One region of the Aeromonas molluscorum genome, then DNA from elsewhere that is predicted to be linked to it. Evidence: riboswitches for the same ligand, from Rfam matches in the RefSeq annotation. Region 1 holds a riboswitch; the other holds the start of a gene.
What was found. A riboswitch is a leader RNA that binds a small molecule or an ion and turns the genes downstream of it on or off. The one in region 1 is predicted to bind lysine.
Positions count from the first base shown of each region.

Region 2: linked by a shared signal. The riboswitch ahead of lysC (lysine-sensitive aspartokinase 3) and the one ahead of ACSMDR_RS02790 (Na+/H+ antiporter NhaC family protein) in region 1 are both predicted to bind lysine.

Region 1 is NZ_JBPQCY010000001.1:584,386-588,822, reverse strand. Features, by position in the region: gene queE (7-carboxy-7-deazaguanine synthase QueE) at 1-509, shown strand, start outside; gene ACSMDR_RS02805 (DUF3820 family protein) at 510-740, shown strand; gene ACSMDR_RS02800 (cob(I)yrinic acid a,c-diamide adenosyltransferase) at 737-1,297, shown strand; gene ACSMDR_RS02795 (H-NS family histone-like protein) at 1,401-1,802, opposite strand; lysine riboswitch at 2,121-2,292, shown strand; gene ACSMDR_RS02790 (Na+/H+ antiporter NhaC family protein) at 2,377-3,951, shown strand; gene ACSMDR_RS02785 (thymidine kinase) at 4,037-4,437, shown strand, end outside.
Region 2 is NZ_JBPQCY010000002.1:1,680,317-1,684,753, reverse strand. Features, by position in the region: gene msrA (peptide-methionine (S)-S-oxide reductase MsrA) at 1-622, opposite strand, end outside; gene argA (amino-acid N-acetyltransferase) at 908-2,236, shown strand; lysine riboswitch at 2,346-2,571, shown strand; gene lysC (lysine-sensitive aspartokinase 3) at 2,660-4,012, shown strand; gene ACSMDR_RS18270 (protein kinase family protein) at 4,102-4,437, opposite strand, start outside.

The sequences.
Region 1 (4,437 bases):
GCCAGGTATTGGATTGCTCCAACGAATCCGATGGTTGGAGCCCGATGAGCGGCGCTCAGGTATTGGCCAGTCTTGCCGAGTTGGGCTATCGGGCCAAGCATGTGGTGATCACCGGAGGGGAACCTTGTCTCTATGACCTGAACGAGCTCAGCGAGACCTTGCACCAGGCTGGCTATCAGCTGCAGATAGAAACCAGCGGCACCAGCGAGATATTGACCCATCCGGCTACCTGGGTCACCGTCTCTCCCAAAATAGGGATGGCAGGCGGGCTGACAGTGCTGCCCAGTGCCTTGGCGAGGGCCAATGAGATCAAGCATCCAGTGGCCATGATGCGGCATGTCGAGGAGCTGGATGACTTGCTATCTGGCGCCCAGTTGCGTGAGGATGTGGTGATAGCGCTGCAACCCATCAGCCAGAAGCCCAGGGCCACCGAGCTTGCCATGGCGGTCTGTATCGAGCGTAATTGGCGCCTCTCTATCCAGACTCACAAATATCTGGAAATCGATTAAATGACCACCTTGCCCGACGAACAGATATTGCTGAGCCTGGCCAAGCCAATGCCTTATGGTAAATATCGGGGGCGCAGGCTCATCGATTTACCTGAACCCTACCTGGTGTGGATGGCCAGAAGTGGATTTCCGGCTGGCTCCTTGGGGCAATCGCTGGCATTGGCGTATGAGATAAAATTAAATGGGCTCGAAGCAATGATAGTCCCCATCATAGATAGGATATCAGTATGAGAATATATACCCGACAAGGCGACAAGGGGATGACCCGATTGGCTGATGGTAGCCGCATTGCCAAGAGTCATCAGAGAGTAGCCAGTTATGGCGATATAGATGAATTAAATTCTCATATAGGTCTTCTTGCTGCGAAAATAACCGATCAGCAATCTCAGGTATTAGCCGAGCTGACACTCATTCAACAGGAGTTGTTTGACCTGGGCGGCGAATTGGCCTTTTCGAGCGAGGCGCAGTCGAGTGCTATTTGGCAGGTCAGGGAAGAATGGACGGCACGATTGGAATCCCAGATCGATCACTACACTGAACAATTACCCCCGCTGCGCCAGTTTATTCTACCCGGTGGAACTGAGGCTGGCGCCTTGGCGCATGTGGTGCGGACGCTGACTCGGCGTTGTGAGCGACAACTGCTTGTCCTGGCGGAACAAGAGCAGATCAACCCTGCCGTTATTCCCTACGTTAACCGGCTAAGTGACTGGTTCTTCACTCTGGCTCGCTATCTGGTATGCCAAGAGGGCAAGCCGGAAGTGCATTGGGTCAAGGCGGCAGACAGATGAATGCCAGTATGGCTCTGCCAGCAGACAGAACGTAGCCTTGTTTGGATCAGGCAAAAAAAAACCTCGCTATGCGAGGTTTTTTCATGGGCAATACCTGGATCTATTAGATAGCGAAATCTGCCAGGGATTTACCAGCTTCAACAGCCTTGGCGATGGCAGAAGGCATGCGGCCCTGACCGGTCCAGGTTTTCTCGACACCGTTGTCGTCATAACGGTATTTCGGCGGACGCGGAGCGCGCTTGCTGCCTTTAGCCGGTTCGGAGGAGGGGGCTGTGCTAACCAATTCAGCCGGGTCGATCCCCGCGGCTTTCAGCATTTCGGTATATTCATTGATTTTACGTTGACGCTCTTCGCGAGCCTGACGATCTACGGCTTCATCTTGCTGACGTTCAGCAACGATGGTGGAGAATTTCTCCAGCCCTTCTTCCAGTTGTTCCAGGGTCAGCTCACGGCAAGCGGCACGCAGGCTACGGATATTCAGCAGTACTTTCAGAAATTCAGTCATAGTGGTTACCATGCGAGCAAGAAAGGGATAATTATTGGATAACTATTTTCTGGTAATTTATACGTCAGGATGACATTAAGTCAAGTCGAGAGAATTAATAAATAATGATTAGAAATTAAGAACATTATTTTTTAATCCCTGTCGATGGGTTAATTAGGGTGTAAAACCCCATTAATGTGGCTGTCAGGTTAAAATCTCGCCGAATGCAGGCTGCGTAAAATCTCTCACTGGCATTGGGCGAAAGATCTTGATTCGAATGAGTATTAAATCAAAAAACTTGATATAAAATATCATCAGGATAAAATACCCGCCGAATACCTTTTAAGTAGAGGCGCGCTGCCTATAACTACTCATGCGGAGGGTGATGCCTGTGAAGCATGAGGAAAGGAGCCAGCGCCGAAGTGATCATGCCATCATGCAGGGTCGCTGGGATTGCATCGAACAGGTGCAGTACTGCCATAGTCAATCACTATGGAGCGCTACTGAAGGGGCTGAGGAGTAACCCTTCACGGGCTCATTTTCTTCTTTATCCTCTCGGTAGATCTCCACCTTATGTTGTAGGTGTCAAGAGATCATGGACATTACCCATTACGCCGATTCGGCGTGGTCCCTCATTCCCCCTTTAGCGGCAGTCATACTGGCTGTCACGACCCGCAAAGTGCTGCTCTCTCTCGGGGTTGGCATTGTGCTGGGTTGTTTGCTGGTAAACCAGTTTGTGCCACTGGCCAGTGCCGAGTATCTCGGCCAGGTGGCCAAGGGGATCTTCTGGGCTGACGGTGCCTTGAATGGTTGGAACGTCAACATACTGGTGTTCCTGCTGCTGCTGGGTGGCATCATCAGCTTGCTGACGGTGTCGGGCGCGACTCTGGCATTCGCAGAATGGGCCGCGCAGCGTATCCAGGACAGACGGGGGGCAAAGATGCTGACCGGCCTGCTGGTGTTCCTGTTCTTCATCGATGACTATTTTCACAGTCTGTCGGTGGGGACCATCTGCCGTCCGCTGACCGATCGTTTCAATATATCCCGGGCCAAGCTGGCCTATCTGCTTGACTCAACCGCAGCCCCCGTCTGTGTATTGATGCCGATCTCCTCATGGGGGGCCTATATCATCGCGCTCATCGGTGGCATCTTGACCGCCCATGGTATTCAGGATCAGAGCCCGATATCTGCTTTTGTGCAGATGATCCCCATGAACTTCTATGCCCTGTTCACCCTGGCCATGGTGTTGGTGGTGATCGTGTTCCAGCTCGACATCGGTCCCATGCGTGAGCATGAGCAGCGTGCCCTCAAAGGGCAGTTGTGGGATCCGGCCAAGGGCGTGCCTCCCGGTAGCAGCGGCGATCTGCCCGTCTCCAGTCGCGGCCGGGTCATCGATCTGGTGTTGCCAATCCTGACCCTGACCGCGTCCACCGTCTATTTCATGATGGCCACCGGGGCTGCTGCCCTGGCCGAGAAGGGGTTGCCGTTCGGGGTACTGGGCGCGTTCGAAAATACCGATGTGGGCGCTTCCCTGGTCAATGGCGGCCTGTGCGGGCTTGGGGTCGCCGTGGTGCTGACCTTGCGCATGGGGCTGAGCCTGCGTACCTGGCTCGAGGTCGTCAAGCACGGTGTCATGGCTATGCTGCCCGCCATCTACATTCTGGTGTTTGCCTGGGCCATAGGCGCCGTCATTCGCGATGTGGAGACAGGGAAATACCTGGCTTCCCTGGCTCAGAGCGGGCTGCCCATCGAGTTGCTGCCCGTGGTGATGTTCTGCCTCTCCGGCGCCATGGCATTTGCGACCGGCACCAGCTGGGGGACCTTCGGCATAATGTTGCCCCTGGCCGGTGACATGGCCGCCGCCAGCGAGATAAGCATGATGTTGCCGATGCTCTCTGCCGTGCTGGCCGGGGCCGTATTCGGCGATCACTGTTCACCGATATCGGATACCACCATCCTCTCTTCCACCGGCGCCGGTTGCCATCATATCGATCACGTGATGACTCAGCTGCCTTATGCGCTGACCATTGCCATCGGGGCAGCCTTCGGTTACCTGGTGCTGGGGGCGACTCACTCGGTCACCGCTGGTTTTGTTACCAGCGGCGTCTGGTTCCTCGGGGTGACACTTTTCTATCTTAGAGCCAGTCAGAAGGCGGCAGTCACCGCCTGATGAATGACGAGGGGCCTGTGGGCCCCTTTGTTTTTGGCGTCATGCTGCGTTAGCATGCGCGCCATAAATTGGTATCGGAGCAAGCATGGCCTCATTACATTACAAATTCGCCGCGATGAACTCGGGAAAATCCACCCAGCTTATCCAGGCGCACTTCAACTATCTCGAGCGGGGCATGCACCCTCTGGCCATGACGCCAGCCATTGATGACAGATCCGGACTCGGGGTGATCAGCGCCAGGGTCGGGTTGGAATTAAAGGCGGAGGTGTTTAGCGATAACTGCGATCTGTTCGAGATGGTCAAGGCCCGTCATGCCGAGCAGGCCATCGATGTGTTCATCGTCGATGAGGCGCAATTTCTCACCAAGGAGCAGGTCTATCAGCTGGCCAGGGTGGTGGACGAGGCGGGGATTCCCGTGATTGCCTATGGCCTCAAGATAGACTTCCGTGCCGAGCTGTTTCCCGGCTCCTACCATCTGCTCTGTCT
Region 2 (4,437 bases), on a different contig from region 1:
AGCTTGGCGGCAGGCAGACACCTATGCCACCGAGGCCGCAATAGCCTTCCGGATTTTTATGCAGATATTGCTGATGATAATCCTCGGCATAGTAGTAAGGGGCCAGGGGCACTATCTGGGTGGTGATGGTGCGCGTATCACCGCTTGCCACCATGGCATCCTGATAGGCGGACAGGCTCGCCTCGGCCAGAGCCTTTTGCTGCTCATCGGCATAGAAGATGACGGATCTATACTGGCTGCCCACATCCCCGCCCTGGCGCATGCCCTGGGCCGGATCATGATGCTCCCAGAACAGACGCAGCAGATCCTGATAGCTTATCTGCGCCGGATCGAACACCAGTTGCACCGTCTCGGCATGACCGGTCTGGCCGCTGCACACCTCTTTGTAGGTCGGGTTGGGGGTATGCCCCCCCTGATAGCCGGCCGTGCTCGAATAAATGCCTGGCTGCTGCCAAAACAGACGCTCGACACCCCAAAAGCAACCCATGCCAAACCAGGCCTGCGCCAGACCCTGGGGCCAGGGGCCTTGGGTCGGGTGACCATTGACCGCGTGCACCTGACCAATCACCATGGCTTCATCGCGGCCCGGCAGGGCCTGATCGGCTGACAACATCTGTTCCATCTGTTCATCCTTAAATAGCGAGGCAGGCCCGCGCCGCTGGCACGTCGCCCGTCCCTGACATCGGCAAGAGCTGTGAAGATAAGGAGTTTGCCCGTTTGGATCAACCGCCCTCGCCTCCATGGCCACTCTCCTTGGCGCCCATCCTGCTCCTCTCATCTCATGTCCCCAGACTCGGCCCCGCCCCTGTACGGGCAATAAATCGCGCCAAATCAATATTTAGTCTTGATTTGTGAATTTATTTTCATATATTGGGCCCATTACTGTTTTTTTATGGATGTATCTCGAGTGCGCGAACGTGAACCCAGCCTGGTCCATGCCTTTCGGCAATCCACCCCCTATGTCAACGTACACAGGGGTGCCACCTTTGTGCTCATGATGGGCGGCGAGTCGGTCGCTCATCCCAACTTTGCCAACATTGTCAGTGACATCGCCCTGTTGCAGACCCTCGGGATCCGCCTCGTGCTGGTATTCGGTGCCCGCCCCCAGAATGATGAGGCCCTGGCCCGCGCCAACATAGAGGCCCAGTACCACAAGCGGATCAGGGTCACGGACGATCAGAGCTTCGCCCTCATCAAGCAAGTCAGTGGCGGTATGCAGTTCGACATCACCGCCAAACTCTCCATGGGCTTGGCCAACACCCCCATGCAGGGCGCCCGGATAAGCGTGGTGAGTGGCAACTTCGTCACGGCCCAGCCGCTGGGGGTCGATGACGGGGTCGACTACTGCCACAGTGGCCGGGTGCGCCGCATCGATGTGGAGGGGATCGTTCGCCAACTCGATCAACAGAACCTGGTACTCATCTCCCCCATCGGCTGTTCGGTCACCGGCGAGAGCTTCAATCTCACCTCCGAAGAGGTGGCCCGCCGCATCGCCGTGGATCTCAAAGCCGACAAGCTGATCTGTTTCAGCTCAAGCCAGGGGGTCATGGACCGCCATGGCCAAGCGGTCTCCGAGCTCTTCCCCGAGCAGGCTGAGGAGTACCTGATTGAGCTGGAGCAGGCGGGTGAGGAGATGTCCGGCACGGCTCGCTATCTGAGAGCGGCCATCGCCTCCTGTCGCGGCGGAGTGCCCCGCTCTCACCTGGTCAGCTACCAGGAAGATGGCGCCATGCTGCAGGAGCTGTTCAGTCGCGAGGGTCTTGGCACCCAGATAGTTCGCGAGAGCGCCGAGCAGGCCCGCGCCGCCACCATAGAGGACATTGGCGGCATTCTGGACCTCATACGCCCGCTGGAAGAGGACGGGATCCTGGTGCGTCGCTCCCGCGAGCAGCTGGAGATGGAGATCGACAAGTTCACCATCATAGAGCGTGACGGCCTCATCATCGGCTGCGCCGCCCTCTACTGCTTCATGGAAGAGGCCATGGCCGAGATGGCCTGTGTGGCCATTCATCCCGAGTATCGCAACTCCAACCGGGGGGATCAGCTGGTCGCCAAGGTGGCTGAACGTGCCAAGCGCCTCGGCATCCGCCAGCTGTTCGTGCTGACCACCCGCTCCATCCACTGGTTTCGGGAGCGCGGTTTCGAGCCTCTGGAGGTCGAGGCCCTGCCGGTGGAGCGTCAGCGGCTCTACAACTGGCAGCGTCGTTCCAAGGTTTTGTCGAAGACTATTTTTTAAGCTGTTGATTTTGTGCTGCCTTCGACAGGAGATTGAACTTTTTTCGAAACTCGATTGACAGTGCAATCCAACGCGGGTTATTTCTAATTGCACTCCATCCCCAGCGGATGGAGCCAGAAGAGGAGCGTTGCCCAGGTAGATCGGAGCAGGACACCAGCGTCCTATGATGCCGATTGAGGGGGAGCAGCGCCGAGATGGTGCAGGAGACTGGTCTCCTCATCATCGGCTACGGGGGCTGAATCCCCCGGGTTGTCATCGGTAGTGTCTATCCAATACCCGCGCCAGACTCTGGTCGGGTACTGGATGGGTTCTACAGGTGGAGCGCTTCTGGCCGGGATCCTTTGCTATTCCTGCCATTTTCTGCCCTCCCCTGTCTATTTCCCCCACGGATCCGGATTTTTGATATTTAGACAGGAGCATGCAATGAACCCTTTCAATGTCGCCAAGTTTGGCGGAACCAGCGTCGCCAATGCCGCCGCCATGAACAACTGCGCCAACATAGTGCTGGCCAACCCGGCAACCCGCTTGGTGGTGCTGAGTGCCAGCTCTGGCGTGACCAACCTGCTGGTCGCCCTGGCCCAGGGCGAGCTCGATGAAGGGGAGCGCGAGGCGCAACTCGGCAAATTGGCCGACATTCAGCAGAGCATATTGCAAGACCTCGGCCAGCCGAGCGAAGCCTCTGCCATCATCCATGGCCTGCTCGGCGACATTCGCAAGATGGCGCTGCAAGCCACCCAGCAGACAGATGCAGAATTGGCCGATCGTCTCATCGCCTGCGGCGAACTCATGTCAACCCGCCTCTTTACCGAGCTATTGTGCCAGCGCGGCGTCAAGGCCCAGTGGCAGGATGCACGCCAACTGCTGCGCACCGACAGCCGCTTTGGCAAGGCAAGCGTTGATCTTGGCGCGAGTCGCGTTCTGTGCCAGCAAGCGCTGGCGCCCCTGCTCGGCGACACCCTGATCATCACCCAGGGCTTTATCGGCGCCGACGGCGATGGCCGCACCACCACCCTCGGCCGGGGCGGCTCGGACTACAGCGCAGCCCTCTTTGCCGAGGCCCTGGACGCCGCCACCATCGAGATCTGGACCGATGTACCCGGCATCTACACCACGGATCCGCGTCTGGTGACCCGCGCTCGTCCCATTCCCGAGATAAGCTTCTCGGAGGCGGCCGAGATGGCGACCTTCGGCGCCAAGGTACTGCACCCCTCCACCCTGCAGCCTGCGGTGCGCCAGGACATTCCGGTGTTTGTCGGCTCGAGCAAGGATCCCCAGGCCGGTGGCACCTGGATCCGCGCCAGCACCCAGAGCAGCCCGCTGTTTCGCGCCGTGGCCCTGCGCCGCCAGCAGGTGCTGGTGACCCTGCACAGCCTCAACATGTTCCACGCCTACGGCTTCCTGGCCGAGGTGTTCGGCATACTCGCCCGTCACCGCATCTCGGTGGATCTCATCACCACCTCGGAGGTGAGCGTGTCGCTCACCCTGGATCACACCGGCAGCCAGAGCAACGGCGAGCCTGTGCTCGGCGACAAGGTATTGGCCGAGCTAGGTCAGCTGTGCAAGGTGAAGGTAGAGACGGGACTCGCCCTGGTGGCCCTCATCGGCAATCGGATGAGCGAGGCAACCGGGGTCGGCAGCCGGGTGTTCGACGCCATGCGCGATCACAATATTCGCATGATCTGTTACGGCGCCAGTGCCCATAACCTCTGCTTCCTGGTCAACGAGGGCGAGGCAAACCAGATAGTGAATCGCCTGCACCAGGAGCTGCTCGACTGAGCCACCTAGGCTTGACGACAACAAGGGCGCCATCAGGCGCCCTTGTTGTTTGTGGCCAGCGCCTCAGATGGGCGGTGTCACGCTGTGACTCACACCCGCTCAGGGGCGAGCTGCCAGCCCTTGGCCTGCTCGCGCTGGCTCGCCAGCAGGGCGAGCAGCTCACTCTGGCTCTGGCTGACCTGAGTGCCCCCGGCAAGCAGCTCCTCATAACAGTGGCCCAGAGCATGCTCCAGCCAATCGAGGCGCTTGAGGGTCAGCAGGGTACAGCTCTGGCCACTGAGGTCGTCTTGGACGTCCAGCCAATGACTGCGGTACATGTCCTTGAGCCAGTTGGCCGCCAGCCCCTCCTCGCTCGCCAGGGCGATGCGCCACTCCTCGCCAAGGGCAGCCAGTCGCGCGAGCACCGCCTCGCAAGCCCCCTCCCG